One region of the Thauera sp. JM12B12 genome, then DNA from elsewhere that is predicted to be linked to it. Evidence: predicted binding sites of a transcription regulator. Region 1 holds the regulator's gene; each other region holds the start of a gene.
What was found. The regulator sigma-54, encoded in region 1, starts transcription at its own class of promoters, with help from an activator protein. The targets are predictions, from matches to a motif close to TGGCACGCTTNCTGCTNA.
Positions count from the first base shown of each region.

Region 2: the regulator sigma-54 is predicted to act here: its motif matches at 2,648-2,665, upstream of fliE (flagellar hook-basal body complex protein FliE).
Region 3: the regulator sigma-54 is predicted to act here: its motif matches at 961-978, upstream of AAG895_RS05165 (PEP-CTERM sorting domain-containing protein).
Region 4: the regulator sigma-54 is predicted to act here: its motif matches at 2,094-2,111, upstream of AAG895_RS18105 (circularly permuted type 2 ATP-grasp protein).

Region 1 is NZ_CP154859.1:644,096-648,345, reverse strand. Features, by position in the region: gene lptB (LPS export ABC transporter ATP-binding protein) at 1-569, shown strand, start outside; gene AAG895_RS02840 (RNA polymerase factor sigma-54) at 592-2,049, shown strand; gene raiA (ribosome-associated translation inhibitor RaiA) at 2,067-2,390, shown strand; gene ptsN (PTS IIA-like nitrogen regulatory protein PtsN) at 2,530-3,015, shown strand; gene hprK (HPr(Ser) kinase/phosphatase) at 2,984-3,931, shown strand; gene ilvA (threonine ammonia-lyase, biosynthetic) at 4,034-4,250, shown strand, end outside.
Region 2 is NZ_CP154859.1:1,591,972-1,596,221, forward strand. Features, by position in the region: gene AAG895_RS07135 (ATP-binding protein) at 1-1,058, shown strand, start outside; gene AAG895_RS07140 (sigma-54 dependent transcriptional regulator) at 1,055-2,512, shown strand; gene fliE (flagellar hook-basal body complex protein FliE) at 2,711-3,034, shown strand; gene AAG895_RS07150 (flagellar brake protein) at 3,072-3,848, opposite strand; gene AAG895_RS07155 (flagellar brake protein) at 3,884-4,250, opposite strand, start outside.
Region 3 is NZ_CP154859.1:1,159,486-1,163,735, reverse strand. Features, by position in the region: gene AAG895_RS05175 (pyridoxal-dependent decarboxylase, exosortase A system-associated) at 1-7, shown strand, start outside; gene AAG895_RS05170 (hypothetical protein) at 14-238, opposite strand; gene AAG895_RS05165 (PEP-CTERM sorting domain-containing protein) at 1,012-1,689, shown strand; gene AAG895_RS05160 (hypothetical protein) at 1,938-4,250, opposite strand, start outside.
Region 4 is NZ_CP154859.1:3,990,123-3,994,372, forward strand. Features, by position in the region: gene AAG895_RS18100 (alpha-E domain-containing protein) at 1-583, opposite strand, end outside; gene AAG895_RS18105 (circularly permuted type 2 ATP-grasp protein) at 621-2,051, opposite strand; gene AAG895_RS18110 (transglutaminase family protein) at 2,199-3,137, opposite strand; gene AAG895_RS18115 (circularly permuted type 2 ATP-grasp protein) at 3,148-4,250, opposite strand, start outside.

The DNA of each region.
Region 1 (4,250 bases):
TGGTGCGCGCCGACGGCGGCCAGATCACCCTCGACGGCAAGGACCTCACCCACCTGCCGATCCACGCTCGCGCGCGACTCGGCCTGTCCTACCTGCCGCAGGAAATGAGCGTGTTCCGCAAGCTGACGGTGGCCGAGAACATCCAGGCCGTGCTCGAGCTGCAGAACCTGGAGAAGCGCCAGGTGGGCGAGCGCCTCGACGAACTGCTGCACGAACTCGGCATCCACCACCTGCGCAACAACACCGCGATCTCGCTCTCCGGCGGTGAACGCCGGCGCTGCGAGATCGCGCGCGCGCTGGCCACCGACCCGCGCCTGATCCTGCTCGACGAGCCCTTCGCCGGCGTGGATCCGATCGCGGTGATCGACATCCAGAAGATCATCCGCTTCCTCAAGGAGCGCGGCATCGGCGTGCTGATCACCGACCACAACGTGCGCGAGACGCTCGGCATCTGCGATCGCGCCTACATCATCAGCGAAGGCCGCGTGCTCGCCAGCGGCCAGCCCACCGAGATCATCGACAACGAGCGCGTGCGCCAGGTCTATCTCGGCGAGCACTTCCGCCTGTGAGCGCACGCAGCGGACCGACGCGATGAAGCCCAGTCTCCAGCTCAAGCTCTCCCAGCACCTCACGCTGACCCCGCAGCTGCAGCAGTCGATCAAGCTGCTGCAGCTGTCGACGATCGAGCTCAACCAGGAGATCGAGCGCATCCTGCTCGAGAACCCGATGCTCGAACGCGAGGACGGCGACGGCGCGGACTTCGCTCCGAGCCCGCCCCCCACACCCTCGTCCGAACGCGAGTCGAGCAGCGAGAGCGCCGCCGAATCGCCCCCGGCCGACAGCGCGTCGCGCGAGGGCGGCGAGGGCAGCAGCGAGGACGAAGGCATCGACTGGTCCAACGTCGGCACCGGCGCATCCAGCCGCAGCGAGAGCGACGACGACGATGTCGACTACCAGGATCTGCAGGCCGCGAGCACATCCCTGCGCGAACACCTCGACCAGCAGGTGGCGCTGTCGCCGCTCAGCGACCGCGACCGCGCCCTGGTGCGCTTCCTGATCGAGGCACTCGATGACGACGGCTACCTGCACCAGCCGCTCGAGGACCTGCTCCAACTGCTGCCGCCCGAGTCCGAGGTCGATCTCGACGAGCTCACCATCGCCCTCCACCACGTGCACAACCTCGAGCCCGCCGGCATCGGCGCCCGCAGCCCGCAGGAATGCCTGGCGCTGCAGCTGCGCACGCTGCCCGACTCGCCGATCCGCGCGCTCGCCCTCGACATCGCCACGCGGCACCTCGAGCTTCTCGCCGACCGCAACTTCGCCCGCATCAAGAAGCTCACCGGCTGCGACGACGACGCCCTGCGTGCCGCGCAGGCGCTGATCTGCAGCCTCGACCCCCACCCCGGCTCGCGCTACTCGAACACCGAGACGCGCTACGTGCTGCCCGACGTCGTCGTGCGCAAGCTGCGCGGGCGGTGGACGGTCACGCTCAACCACGACGCCATGCCGCGCCTGCGCATCAACCGCCTGTACGCCAGCCTGCTGCAGCAGAACCGCGGCCAGGGCGGCGGACTCGGCGGCCAGCTGCAGGAGGCACGCTGGCTGATCAAGAACGTGCAGCAGCGTTTCGACACCATCCTGCGCGTATCCCAGGCCATCGTTGACCAGCAACGGCAGTTCTTCGATCATGGGGACGTGGCGATGCGGCCACTCACCCTCCGGGAGATCGCGGACCAGCTCGAGCTGCATGAATCCACCGTCTCGCGCGTCACCACGCAGAAGTACATGGCGACCCCGCGTGGCGTGTTCGAACTCAAGTATTTCTTCGGCAGTCATGTCGCCACCGACACCGGTGGAGCTGCATCCTCGACGGCGATTCGGGCGCTGATCCGCCAGCTGGTGGATGCCGAAGACAGCAAGAAGCCGCTGTCCGACGCCAAGATTGCGGAAGTTTTGGGCCAGCAGGGTATCGTGGTCGCGCGGCGGACGATCGCCAAATACCGCGAGTCCCTCAATATCCCGCCGGTCAGTCTGCGCAAATCCATCTGACAACAACAGGAGTTACCATGAATCTCAACATCACCGGGCGCCACGTGGAAGTCACCCCCGCCATCCGCGACTACGTGACCACCAAGCTCGACCGCGTCATTCGTCACTTCGACAACGTCACCAGCGTCTCCGTGATCCTCTCGGTCGAGAAGCTCAAGCAGAAGGCCGAAGTCACCCTCCACGTGCGCGGCAAGGACCTCTTCGTCGAGAGCGACGACGCCGATCTCTATGCCGCCATCGACGCGATGACGGACAAGCTCGACCGCCAGGTGCAGAAGTACAAGCAGAAGCAGTCCGACCACAACCACGAGACGCTGAAGCACCAGACCCCCGAAGCCTGACGCCTGCGTTGCAGCCCCACGTCCGGGGTGTGGTTATAATGCGCGCGTTTTCACGACGCGATCTCCACTCGCCCCGGACCGTCTGCCCGCCCTGCGCGGCAGTCCCGAAATCCCGGGCGTTGCGCGAGCCAACCTGCGAATGAGCCTCATATCCCAACTCCTGCCACTGTCCAATGTGGTGGTCGATCTCGACGCGAGCAGCAAGAAGCGCGTCTTCGAGCAGGCTGGCCTGCTGTTCGAGAACAACCAGGGCATCGCCCGCAGCACCGTGTTCGACAGCCTGTTCACCCGCGAGCGGCTTGGCTCGACCGGTCTGGGCCAGGGCATCGCGATCCCGCACGGGCGGATCAAGGGCCTGAAGGAGGCCGCCGGTGCGTTCCTGCGCCTGGCGACCCCGGTGCAGTTCGACGCCCCCGACGGGCGGCCGGTGAGCATGCTCTTCGTACTCCTCGTCCCCGAGCAGGCCAACGAGACGCATCTGCAGCTCCTGTCGGAGCTGGCACAGATGTTCAGTGATCGCGAGTTCCGCGAAGCCCTGCAGAGCGCACCCGACAGCGCCCACATCCACCAGATGTTCCTCAAGTGGGACGCCGATGCGGCAAACCAGCGTAGCGCGGCTGTATGAGGCGCACCGCGACAGCCTGAGCCTCAGCCACGTCAGCGGCCGCCTCGACGCGCGGCTGTCGGTCGGCGAGGAGCGCATCTGGCCGGCCGACCTCGTCGGCCACCTCAACCTGATTCACCCCACCCGCCTGCAGGTGCTCGGCACCGCAGAGCTGGCGTGGGCGCAACGTCAGTCCAACGAGAAGGTGGCACGCCACCTCAACGAGATCCTCTCCGCCCGCCCGCCCGCGATCATCGTCGCCGATGGCTGCGAGGTGCCAAACATCATCCACGGCATCTGCGAGGCGCACGACGTGGCGCTGTTCACCGCCCGCCACCCTTCGGCCAGCGTCATCGACCAGCTGCGCCTGTACGTGTCGCGCGAACTCGCCGAGAAGGTGTCCCTGCACGGCGTGTTCATGGACGTGCTCGGCGTCGGCGTGCTGATAACCGGTGACTCGGGTGCAGGCAAGTCCGAGCTCGGCCTGGAGCTCATCTCGCGCGGCCATGGACTGGTCGCCGACGACGTCGTGGAGTTTTCGCGCGTCGCCCCCACCGTGCTCGAAGGGCGCTGCCCCGAGATGCTGCAGGACTTCATCGAGGTGCGCGGCCTCGGCCTGCTCAACATCCGCACCATCTTCGGCGAGACCGCATGCAGGAGGAAGATGCGCCTGCGCCTGATCTGCCATCTGGACCGCCGCCAGCCCGGCCCGGACGATCCCTGCCGGCTGCCACTGCAGCAGGAGACGCAGGACATCCTCGGCGTGAGCATCGCGCGCGTGGTGCTGCCGGTCGCCGCCGGACGCAACCTGGCGGTCCTGCTCGAGGCCGCGGTACGGTCGACCATCCTGCAACTGCGCGGCATCGACTCCACGCAGGAGTTCATCGAGCGCCAGATGCGCGCGCTGCGCAAGGCCGAGGACGACAGCGCCGCCTGAACGCGCCGCGTCCGCGGGGCTGTTACCGAGCGGCAGCGCACTTGCGGCTCGCCGGCCGCGGCTGTTACCGTCGACCGCTTTACAGCAGCGCACTGGCCGGCCATGATCTCCCCCACGGATTACCTGGAACGCATCCTCAACGCACAGGTGTACGACGTCGCGATCGAGACGCCGCTCGACTTCGCGGCCAATCTCTCGGCCCGTGCCCACAACCGCATCTTCCTCAAGCGCGAGGACATGCAGCCGGTGTTCAGCTTCAAGATCCGCGGCGCCTACAACAAGATGGCCAAGCTCTCGCCCCAGGCGCTCAAGCGCGGCG
Region 2 (4,250 bases), 950 kb from region 1:
CAGGTGTGCTCGTCGTCGATCGCGCCGGCGCCGTGGTGCAGGCCAACCGCGCCGCTGAAGGTCTTTTCGGCGCGGGGCTTGCGGGGCAGGCCTGGTCCGAACTCGCCGCACGCATGCAGGCGAGCGGCACGCCAGGCGAGTACACGCTGCCGCCGATGCCCGCTCCCGGGGTGGCGCCGGAGGGGATGCCGGCCAAGCCGGGCGGGCAGGGCGAAGGCCCTCTCGCCGAGGTCGACCTGCGCCGCGTCGCCCTCTCCGAGTCGGAGCTGGATTCCGGCGCCGAACGCATCCTGCTGGTGCACGACGTCACCGATACCCACCGCATGCGCCTCACCGCCGAGCGCAACGAGCGCCTCGCCGCGATGGGCGAGATGGTCGCCGGGCTCGCCCACCAGCTGCGCACGCCGCTTGCGGCCGCGTTGCTCTACACCGGAAACCTGCGCCAGCCCGAGCTCGATCCCGCGCAGCGCGCGATGGTGGCCGACCGTGCGCTCGAACGCCTGCGCTACCTCGAGCGCCTGATCCGCGACATGCTGCTGTTCGCCCGCGGCGACAGTGCCGGGCGTCAGCGCTTCGCGGTGTGCGAGCTGCTCGCCGAACTGGCGCATACGCTCGAGCCGGTGGCGCGCGCGCGCCAGGTGGCGTTCACCGCCGACTGCGACTGTGGTGCGGCCGAGCTCGTCGGCGACCGCAAGGCCCTCGGCGGCGCGCTGACCAACCTGCTGGAGAACGGCATCCAGGCCTGCGAGGCGGGTGGCACGCTGCATTGCGAGGCGGCGCTGGTGGCGCCGGCGCACAGCGGCCTCGGCGTCGCGGCGGTCCGCTTCAGCGTGCGCGACAGCGGCCGCGGCATCGCCCCCGAGCTGCAGGAGCGCCTCTTCGAACCCTTCTTCACCACCCGCGCCGAAGGCACCGGGCTGGGCCTGGCGATCGCCCGCGGCGTCGCCCGCGCCCACGGCGGCGACATCACGCTGCGCTCCACGCCCGGGCAGGGCGCGGAGTTCACCCTCGTCGTGCCGCTGGCGGCGGCGCCCAACGGCGCACAAGAGAACCCATGATTGAGACCCTCAACATCCTCGTCGTCGAGGACGATGCCGCGCTGCGCGACGCCGTGTGCTTCACGCTCGAGATGGCGCACCACCGCGTCACCGGCGTCGATGGCGGCCCCGCGGCGCTCGAAGCGCTCGAGCGCGATCACTTCAACCTCGTCGTCACCGACCTGCGCATGCAGCCCATGGACGGACTGCAGGTGCTCAACGAGGTGCGCGCACGCCGGCCGCAGCTGCCGGTGCTGCTGATGACCGCCTATGGCGACGTCGACAAGGCGGTGGCGGCGATGCGCGGCGGCGCCTGCGACTTCCTGATGAAGCCCTTCGAGCCCGAGGTGCTGCTCGAGAGCGTGCGCCGCTACGCCGCGGTGCAGCCCGCGGGCGAGGACACCATCGCCGAGGACGCCCACACCCGCAACCTGCTCGCGCTCGCCGCGCGCGTGGCCGAGTCGGATGCGACGGTGATGCTGTCGGGCGAGTCGGGCACCGGCAAGGAAGTGTTCGCGCGCTACATCCACCAGCACTCGCCACGTGCCAAGGGACCCTTCGTCGCGATCAACTGCGCGGCCATCCCCGAGAACCTGCTGGAGGCCACGCTCTTCGGCTACGAGAAGGGCGCCTTCACCGGCGCGCAGGCGGCGCAGCCGGGCAAGTTCGAGCAGGCCCAGGGCGGCACCATCCTGCTCGACGAGATTTCCGAGATGCCGCTCGGCCTGCAGGCCAAGCTCCTGCGGGTGCTACAGGAGCGCGAGGTCGAGCGCGTCGGCGGCAAGAAACCGGTCGCGCTCGATATCCGCGTGCTCGCCACCAGCAACCGCGACATGCTCAAGGAGGTGGCTGCCGGGCATTTCCGCGAGGATCTCTACTACCGCCTCAACGTCTTTCCGATCGCCATCCCGGCGCTGCGCGAGCGTCCGGGCGACATCGTGCCGCTGGCGCGTCACTTCCTTGCCCGCCATGCTGCCCGGCAGCAGCGCAGGGTGCATCTTTCTCCCGCGGCGGAAGCGCTGCTGCCGCGCTATGGCTGGCCGGGGAACGTGCGCGAGCTGGAAAACACGATGCACCGCGTGCTGATCCTCACCCAAGGCGACGAGCTGAGTGCGGAGACCATCCGCCTGTGCTTGCCGCAATGGAACCCGGAGGCGGCAAGCGCTGCCGCCGAACCGGCAAGAATTGCCGGTTTTGCTCCTGCGCAAGGGCATTTCGCGCCGCATGCGGAACATTCCGCGACCCCGCCGCGGCCATGGCCTGGGCCTGCGGCCTCAGCAGCGAACCCGTCGAGCCCGGGTCCAGGCAATGGGGAGCGACCGGCGAACATGAAGGACCTCGAGCGCGAGCACATCCTCGCCACCCTGCGCGAGTTCGCCGGTTCGCGCAAGAAAACCGTTGAAAAGCTTGGGATTTCCGAGCGTACGCTGCGCTACAAGCTGCAGCAGTATCGCGAGGAGGGATATGACTGCTGAGCCGGTATTCGGTAGGCGCGGCTTCAGGATGTCGTCGTCGGAGCGGGCCTGCCCGCGAATGCGGCGCTCGGGGAAGCGATGTTCGCGGGCGGGCCCGCTCCCACGAAGGGAGTCGCCCGGCTGTGGGACAAAGCATGGCACGCGCCTTGCTCTGCTAAACTGACGTCACCCAACACCCTCAAGCCGGGGGGCTAACGCATGGACACCCGTGGAATCGACCAGATGCTGAGCGAATTGCGCTCGGTGTCTCAGGCCGCACAAGGCAAGGCCGCCTCTCCCGCCGAAGCGCCCGCGGGCGGCGTGAATTTTGCCGACGTGCTCAACACCGCCCTCAAGGATGTGAGCGCGGCGCAGGGCGAGGCGCGCGCGATGGCACAGAATTTCTCGGCGGGCGACCCCAACGTCAATCTTCAGGACGTGATGGTCAACCTGCAAAAGGCGAGCCTGTCCTTCCAGCAGATGGTGCAGGTGCGCAACCGGCTGGTCACCGCCTACCAGGACATCATGAACATGCCGGTCTGATCACCGGCCGGCATCCAGAACGAGAGCGCGGCGGGCCTCAAAGCCCGCCGCGCTCTTTTGCATTGCGCTCGCGCTCGGTATTGAAGATGTAGCGCTGGATGCGGGCTTCGGCATTGCGCGGCAGCGCCGCGAAGCGCATTCCCACGCGCAGCAGCTCGGTTCCGTTGCGCTGGGTCTGGCGGGTGATGTTGCGCACCTCGAGCGTCAGCTCGATCGGCTCGCCGTCGGGCAGGGTGAGCCTGCACTCGGGCAGCTTGCCGCCGATCACCAGCTCGGCGGCGTCCGGCGCCATCATGACCGCGATCCCGCCGGCGCCGATGTCGATCACGCGCACGCTCACCTGCACCGGCTTGCGCCCGAGGTCTTCGGCGCGCAGCAGGCAGCTCAGCTCGTGCGCCAGCGGCACCTTGAGGCGGAAGAACTCGCGTCGCTGCAGACGCAGCATTTCGCCGGGCATCGGCGCGAACAGGGCGGGGTGGGCGTCGTCCTGGCCGCTGGTGAGGCCGGTGAGCACGAACTGAATCCGGATGTGATCGAGGTGGGTGACGCAGGTCAGGCGATCGGCGGCGAGGGCGCGGCGATTGGAGTCGGCGTCGGGGCTGGCGTCGAGGATGACGCGGTCGCGGTCCTCGTCCAGGCGCAGCACCGCGGTCATGAACGCGTGCCCGCCGCCGGTGTGGGCCGAGATCAGGCAGCGGTTGTCGATGAGATCCTGCAGCAGCTGGGCGATCTGGCGCTTGCCACGCAGCATGAATTTTTCGAGCCCGTCGTCGCGGGCAAGGTCGATCGGGGGCGGCGTTTGGGCGTCGGCCATGGTGGTGTTCGGGCGGTGCAAAAGGCGGGCTAGGGTTACAGGCGGCCGCGCTCGCGCGCGCTGCGCGTGCGCTCGACCTTGAGGATGTAGCGCTGGATGGCGTCCTCGGCGCCGCGCGGCATGTCGGCGAACTCGCAGCCGGCGCGCAGCAGCTCGCTGCCGCTGCGGTGGGTGATGCGGAACAGGTTGCGCACGATCAGCCGCGCCGGGATGGGCGGCATGTCGGGCAGGTTGAGCAGGCTGTTCGGAAACTCGGTGCCGGGCTCGAAGCGCACGCCCACCGGCGGCACCGCGACCGCCACGCCGCCGCCGCTGATGTCGAGGATGCGCAATTCCGTCGTGCGCCGGCTGCCGTCGGTCTGGGGCAGGGCCACGGTGCAGGTCACGGCCTGCGAGATCGGC
Region 3 (4,250 bases), 520 kb from region 1:
GGTCTGAGGGGCCTCAGCGCGGTGCAAACTCATCCCAAGCGGATGCGCGCTTTCCATCTGTGCCGCCCGGCACACCATGCTTGAAGGGCAGCAACACCCGACACACCACCTCGAAAGGCGCACCCGCGGCATCGAGCGTCTCGGCCGCCTTGGGCAGCGGCATCAAGCCGCGTTCGACCGCCTGCACGGTCAGTTCGATCAACCGGCGCAAGCGATGCCGCGTTCGTTGTTCCATCAAGGCACTTCTCCAATTCTGCTCGAGCACGCGAATGCGGCGAGACCGGCAATCGAAACTGCCCATTTTTCCGATTGCCAAGCAAGAAGCGTTCTCAAGACTTGACCGGCGGCGAAACAGCGTTTGGTATCCGCGGCTTGCGGCAAGTTGGCACTCGTGTCGCCTGACCCGACCGGGCATGCCGAGGCCCGCAATGTAAAGAATTTCGACACTCCAGCAGCCGGCCCGTCTGCGCCCCGAACCGAAGCAGGCCGGCCAACGGATCAATGAGGGCGCCCAGCCACACCCTCTTCGGGGCGTCATTGGCTGCCACCGCCAAGGTGCACGCGTTCGACCCGGTGGCGTTGGACGAGCGCCAGCGCATCCAATTCGACCGCCAGCACTGAAGCCAGCCGAGCGTACTCCCCCGTGGGAGCGGCCTTGGCCGCGATAGTGGCGCCTGATCCTGCGACATTCGCGGGCAAGCCCGCTCCCACGAGGACCTCGGGCCCAGCGCCCGTGGGAGCAACTCTCTGTGGGAGCGGCCTTGGCCGCGAAAGCGGCGCCTGATCTTGCGACATTCGCGGGCAAGCCCGCTCCCACAGGTTGCTGCTCCAACAGCCTGCCTGCACCCAACAGGAAGCTTCGATCATGGCATACGCGCATGCGTCGGCTTTTCTTACACCTCTCACCCATCATTGCTTCGCGAAAACAATATGATCCATCAAATCAATATTTTACGAAGCTTGCCCTGATCCTGCTTATGTGCCGCACCACACACACATTGGAGATCTGTCATGAAGAAGGCACATTTCGTCCGCCAGGGTCTGAAACCGCTGCTTCTGTCCGCCAGCCTGCTTACAAGCGCATCAGCGTTCGCCATTACCTATGGCGGCGTCGACTTTCCAGGTGGCGCCATCTCCTTTGCCGACGCAGTCGTCTCTTACGACCCTGCCCTCGGCGGCGGCGCTGTGCCCACCGCGCCTTACCAGGACGCAACCCAAGCGCTGGGCACACCGAATTTCACATCGGTAGGCGCCATCTCCTATGTCAGCCTTGGGGCCGGCGGACAACTCGTTCTGCGCTTCACCAACAACTCGCTGACCGGCAGCGGCTCATCCGCCCTCGATTTGTGGATTTTCGAGATCGGCCCGGACGTCGAGGACACCACGGTCGACATCAGCAAGGATGGAAGCACCTGGTTCAGCGTCGGCGCCGTTGGTGGCTCCACCTCCGGGATCGATATCGACGCTTACGGCTTCGGCACGTCCGATTTCTTCTCTTTCGTCCGCCTGACGGATGTCAAGGGCGAGGGTGCAACCTCCGGGACAACGGTCGGAGCGGACATCGACGCCGTCGGTGCAATATCGTCCGCCCCCCCGGTCGTGATCGACGTACCCGAACCGGGCATGCTCGCGCTCCTCGGCATCGGTCTCGCCGGCGTTGGCCTTGGCCGGCGCCGCAGGGCGAGCTGAGCCTGAAGCGCTTACTTCATCAGCTCACGGTCGCCCGACACCCACTCGTTCACCGATAACGACATCGTATTGCTCGTGCTCGTGGTCATGGTTTGCCCTCCTCAGGGGTCAAGGTCGATCTGCGCAATCAACCTCTTACCATGACCACCCTTCTCTGCAAGCCCGTTCGGGCTTTTGCACACTGATCAGAACACTACCCACTGAACCTTTGCACGCGTGAGCCTGCCCCGCTCGAAGCTGAATTGAGATCAGGCTCCATTCACCCGGGGTGTGCCGCGTATTCCCAGCCCCACAAACATCAGCACAAACGCCAGCATCGCCAACCTCGGCGCGTCGACCAGGCTGTCGAAGGCGCCGACGATGAAGAATGCGGTCAGCCCGCCGAGCAGCGGCGGCGCCAGCGGGTGCCCAGTACCGCGCCCCAGCGTCAGGCGCCACACCACCGCTGCGCCCAGCAGCGAAAACGCCACCAGCCCGACCCAGCCCTGCTCCACGAAGAAGTGCAGCCACAGGTTCTTGGCGTGCCAGGGCAGGTGATGGCGGTCGCTGGTGAAGAACCAGTGGCCCGCCCCCTGCGCAAAATCCCCGTTGCCCAGCAGCTCGCGCCCGCGCGCATCGACCAGGCTCAGCTCATCCACCTCGAGCAGCGCCCGGCTGGCATTGGCAATCGAGAACACCGTCACCCGCGGCAGCCCCCGCCCCGACCCGCCCAGGCGAGCGGGGCTCAGCACCAGATGCTGCGTCGTCCAGTCCGAGCCCTTCGCCACCTTGATGCCACCGGTCGTGCAGCCCGCCTCGTAGAGCAGATGCTTGCGGCACACCTCCACCGTCAGGCGCGCGTCGGCATCCGGCGCACGCACCCGCAGCGCCAGGTGCAGGGGCGCCACCACGCTCGGTGACACCCGCTGCGACACCCGGTACAGCTCGCCAAACCCCAGCACATGGCGCGGCGCGCCCAGCTTGAGGTACGGATTGGCGCCGTCATGCCCCAGCGTGTGCGAGCCCGGGAACACCTCCTGCGGCGCATGCCAGAAGTACGCCTCGGCAAACTGCCCCACGCCCACACCCAGCCACCGCGCATCCTGCGCCAGCGGCAGCGAAGCTGCGTAGGACCAATGCGCAAAACGCCCCTCCAGATCGGCGGCGGCATTGCCCATCCGGGTCGCAGCGTAATAGGTGTTCAAACTCACCACCCCCACCGCCACCGCGCCCAGGCACATCGACACCAGCACCCAGCCATGCGGCGTCGGGCGCCAGCAGCGCGCAGGCTGCAACCGCACCCCTGCCAGCGGCAGCAACAGCCACAACACACACCACAGCGCCGGCAACAGCCCACCCGACTCCGCCCAGTAGTGCGTCACCAGCACCGCATTAACCGTCAGCCAGCCGAGCAACCCCAGCACCAGTGCCACCGCCATGCGCTCGAGCGTCGCCGGCAGGTGCACGAACAAGGCCCCGCCCAGCAGCACGGCATTGAAGCCATACGCCAGATACACCCCCTTGGGCACTGCCACCATCGCCACCACACTCACGGCCGCGCCGACCAGGGCCACCAGCACCGCCCCGCCCAGCGCACGCGCGGACGCCAGCGCCATCACCGGCGCCACTCCGAACGCCGCCAGCGCCAGGCCCAGCATCGCCCCCATGCCCCGATAGCCCCCCGCCTGGAACACCCCGGCAAGCAGCCACCCGAACACTGCTGCAAAGCCCACCCACGACACCAGCCCCGCTGCCGAAACGCGCCACGCGCCGCGGAGCAGCATCGCCGCCAGCAACACCACGACGCCCACCGTCAGGCCCAGATACAGCCCCCGCGAAAACGTCGTAAAGCTCGCGTACGCCAGCACCGCCAGCAGCACCAATCCCGCTCCCAACCAGCGCGAATCGCGCTCGCCCAGCACCCACCACAGCGCCACCGGCACCGTCAGCGCCAGCCATCCGTCAAGCGTGGCGCCGCCCACGTTCATCTCCCAGAACAGCGCCGTGGTGCGGTAATCGCTCGCAAAATCCGACAACCCGGTAAACGCCCAGCGCTCCCAGATCGCCGCCAGGGACACCAGCACCGCCCCCGCCACCAGCCCCCACACCAGCCAGCGTGTCGCCACCTGCGGCCGATCGCGGAGCGCCCGCGTCAGAAGCGGCAGCAACAACACCGCCCACACAAAGCCCTTGGCCACCCGCGGCCCGTTCAGCGCCGTGCCGTAGCCCATCCACAGCCCAGCATCCTGCGCCGCCGCCCACACGGCCGACCACTGCGTCGACACCAGGTAGCTCAGCCCCAGCCCACCCACCAGCGCAATCTGGATCGCCCCGAAGCGCCACGCCCGCGCGCGCCGCCCACCCACCGCTACCTCCATGCCAACCCGCGCCGCCGCCGGCATCACCGCCTGCGCGCTCCCAGCCAGCAGCGCGCTCATCACCAGCGCGTCACTCTCGGTCAGATGAATCCCCCCCGACCACCCCGCCAGATCCACCACTGGCGCCAGCGCGGGCACACACAGCAACCAGGCGTCACGCCGCACGCTCATCAGCGCCACAAAGACCACCGCAATCGCGCCCCC
Region 4 (4,250 bases), 830 kb from region 1:
AGCTGGTGAGGCCCTCGGCCTTGGGCAGCAGGCTGTGGTACTTCACGTCGAGCAGGCGCGCGGTGTTGTCGGCGCGCTCGAGGAAGGTGCCCAGGCGCACGAACTTGAAGGCTTCGTCGTGCAGCATGGTGCCGAAGGTGACGCCGCGCAGCAGGTGGGAGCGGAACTTCACCCACTCGAAGAACTCGCCCAGATCCATGCCCTGCAGCTTCTGCGGCGTCATCTCGCGGATCTCGAGCCAGGTCGCGTTGGTGGTCTCCCACATCTCCGAGGTCAGCGTGCCGCGCACCGAGTGCGCATTCTCGCGCGCCGCGCGCAGGCAGTTCCACACGCTCGACGGATTGTCGCGGTCGAGGACGACGAACTCGATCACGTCGCGCGCGGTGAGCGGACGGCCGGTGCGCGCGAAGGCGTCCGACAGCTCGCTGATGTCGAGGATCGCGGACCAGCCCTCGGTGTCGCCGCCGTTGGTGCCGGGCAGCAGCGACATGCGATAGGAGACGTCGAGCATGCGCACGGTGTTCTCCGCGCGCTCGGTGTAGCGGGCCATCCAGTACAGGTGATCGGCGGTACGGCTCAGCATGGGATTCTCCTTGCGGAATTCTGCGTATGCGGGCGGCTCAAGCCACCACCCAGGTGTCCTTGGTGCCCCCGCCCTGCGAGGAGTTGACCACCAGCGAGCCGGCCTTGAGCGCGACCCGGGTGAGCCCGCCCGGCACCATGCGGATCTCCTTGCCGCCGGAGAGCACGAAGGGGCGCAGGTCGATGTGGCGCGGCGCGATGCCGGCATCGACGAAGGTCGGGCAGGTCGACAGCGACAGGGTGGGCTGGGCGATGTACTTCTCGGGCGCGGCGAGGATGCGCTGGCGGAACTCCTCGATCTCGGCCTTCGTCGCCGCCGGCCCCACCAGCATGCCGTAACCGCCGGCGCCATGGACCTCCTTGACCACCAGCTCGGGCAGGTGGGCGAGCGTGTAGGCGAGGTCGTCGGGCTCGCGCAGCATGTAGGTGGGCACGTTGTTGAGGATGGGCTCCTCGCCGAGGTAGAAGCGCACCATCTCCGGCACGTAGGGATAGATCGACTTGTCGTCGGCCACGCCGGTACCGACCGCGTTGGCCAGCGTCACCCGGCCGGCGCGGTAGGCGGACATCAGGCCGGGCACGCCGAGCATCGAGTCGGGGCGGAAGACCTCGGGGTCGAGGAAGTCGTCGTCCAGCCGGCGGTAGATCACATCGACCCGCTTCGGCCCTTGGGTGGTGCGCATGTACACCGTGTCGTCCTTGACGAAGAGATCCTGGCCCTCGACCAGCTCCACCCCCATCTGCTGGGCGAGGAAGCTGTGCTCGAAGTAGGCGCTGTTGAAGGCGCCCGGCGTCAGCAGCACGGCGGTGGGATCGAGCACGCCGGCCGGCGCCACCGCGCGCAGGGTTTCGAGCAGCAGGTCGGGGTAGTGCTCGACCGGCTGCACGTCGTAGCGCGAGAACAGGTCGGGGAAGAGCCGCATCATCATCTTGCGGTTCTCGAGCAGGTAGCTCACCCCCGAGGGCACGCGCAGGTTGTCCTCGAGCACGTAGTACTCGCCCTTGCCGTCTGCGCCCGCCGCGCGCACCAGATCGATGCCGGCGATCATCGCGTACAGCCCGCCGGGCACCTCGACGCCGCGCATCTCGGCGCGGAACTGGGCGTTGTCGAGGACCTGGTCGGCGGGGATGCGGCCCGCGCGCAGGATCTCCTGCCCGTGGTAGATGTCGGCGAGGAAGGCGTTGAGCGCGCGCACGCGCTGGCGCAAGCCGGTCTCGAGCGCGCGCCATTCATCGCCCGGGATGATGCGCGGCAGCAGGTCGAAGGGGATCAGGCGTTCCTTGCCGCCGTCCGCGCCATAGACGTTGAAGGTGATGCCGACGCGGTGGAACGCGAGGTCGGCCTCCTTGCGCTTGCGCGCGATGTTCTCGCGCGGGGTGTGCGCGAGCCAGTCGGCATAGGGCTGGTAGTGCGCACGCACCGTGCCGTCGGCGGCATGCATTTCGTCGTAGGGCTTTGCGGCGGTCATGTTGTGGTCTGCGCTCATGGTTGGACTCCCGTCCACCAGGCTCCAGCAGAAAGCGTGCCAAGCCTGCGGGACACGCAAAACCGTGCGCCGCGAAGGGTCGTCGCGCCGTGCACCGCCTTGGTGCGCACCACGATGGAATGCCACGCATCAATCTGGTGCGCGCTCGTCCTCGGTCTCGCCCGCCTCCACCGGCATGACGGTGACGGCGACCTCGGCCGCATGGCCACCACCGCCGAGGATCACGCCGCGCAACGGACACACGTCGCCATAGTCCCGCCCCCAGGCCAGGGTGATGTGGCCGGTGCCGGGCTGCAGGTCGTTGGTCGGATCGACGTCGACCCAACCCACGCCGGGGCACCACAGCGACACCCAGGCGTGCGATGCGTCGGCGCCGATCAGCCGCGGCTGGCCGGGCGGCGGCTCGGTGAGCAGGTAGCCGGAGACGTAGCGTGCCGCGAGGCCAAGCGCGCGCAGGCAGGCGATCATCAGGTGGGAGAAGTCCTGGCACACCCCATGCCGTGCGGCGAAGACCTCGGCCACCGGGGTGGCGACGCTGGTCGCCGTCGGGTCGAAGCGGAAGTCGGCGTGGATCCGGGCCGACAGCGCCAGCAGGGCCTCGAGCACCGGCCGCCCGGGGGTGAAGCATTGCAGTGCGTAGTCGGCGTAGCCCGCCGCCTCGTCGCCGAGCGGCACGAAGGGCGAGGCAAAGCGGTACTGCCCGGCGTCACGCGCGTCGGCCTGCAGCGGCGCGTGGCCGGAGAGGCCGTCGCGCAGGCGGTCGCGCGCTGCCTCCCAGGGCGGGCTCGACGCCGGCTCGGGCCAGGCCGCCGCGTCGACGCGGATGCGGCTGCACGCGCGCACCGCAAGCCGCGTGTGCGGGGCGTGCAGCGCGAAGGCGGTCACCGGGTTGCCGAAGAAATCGCTGCGTTCGCTGCGGTCGGCCGGCGCCGGGTCGATCTCGAGCCGGTGCCAGCAGGTGTGCTGGCCGGCGCGCTCGCGCGGACGCAGGTGGGCGATCTGCTGCGACAGCATCACCGCGCTGTCGTAGCGGTAGGTGGTGTCGTGGAGGATGTCGTAGCGTGCCATCGCCGCCGCCCTACAGCGACACCGTCGCCCGGCTGCGGGCGTCGAGGTGGGTGAAGTAGCGCTGCGCGAGCGCATCGGCGAGCTGGTTGCCGCTCGCCCAGATGTCCGCCAGTACCTGGCGCAAGGGCTCGCAGGCCGTGGCGTGGCTGGCGCCGGCGGCGGAGCGTCCGTGCGCGAGTTCGCGCACGAAGCAGTCGCACAGCGACAGCGCATCGAGGGCCGCCAGCCGCGCGCGCAAGGGCTCGGCCAGCGCCGCGCCGTCTGGCAGCAGGGCGACGTGCTCGGCGAGCGAGTCGAGCTGGTAGCGCAGCGCGCGCGGGTTGTCGCCGTCGAGCATCACCAGCTCCGCCACCGGCTGCGGCGCCAGCCCGCGCGCGTGGCGGCTGCGATAGCGCAGCTCGGCATCGGCGACCCCGAGCAGGGCCTTGAGCCCGCCCGCGCAGGGTGCGAGCAGCAGCGCCGACAGCGCGGCGGCGAGGAACTGAAGGCGCTCGATGCGCCGCCCGATCGACAGGAAGCGCCAGCCGGCGTCGCGCGGCATGCTCTCGATGACGAAGCCCGACAGCGTGACCAGGGACAGCAGCGACTCGTCCAGGCGCTGCAGCGCGTCGCCCGGCCCGGGCGCTGCCGCGGGCGCGGCGGCGAACTCCGACAGCCGGTTGTAGATCCGCCAGCTGTCCGGCGACAGGCGGTCGCGCAGCAGCGCCGCCAGGCGCAGCACCTGGCGCAGGTTGGCGACCACGCTGCCCGCGAGCGCGGGGTCGAACAGCGCCTGCGCGAGCACCGCGGTCGGCGTCGCCCGCTGCGCGGAGGCGGGGACGCGCTCGACGTTCGCCGCCGGCCGCGCACGCGCTCCCTCGTGCCCGGCAGCAACTGAGGCGGCGGCCTCCTGCCGGGGCTCCGCGGTCGTCGCGGCAGCCTCGCCGGGCGCAGCGGGAATCATGCCGCGTTGCCGGCACAGTGCGATCAGCACGGTGGCGAGCTCGTCGTCTCCGCCGTCCTCGGCGGAACCCTCGCGCGCCCCGCCCCCCGCGCGCACGCCCGCGTCGACCGGCGCGCTCAGGCGGATCAGCGTCTCACGGCCGAGGCGCGCGGCGGCGTCGGCGCGCTCGC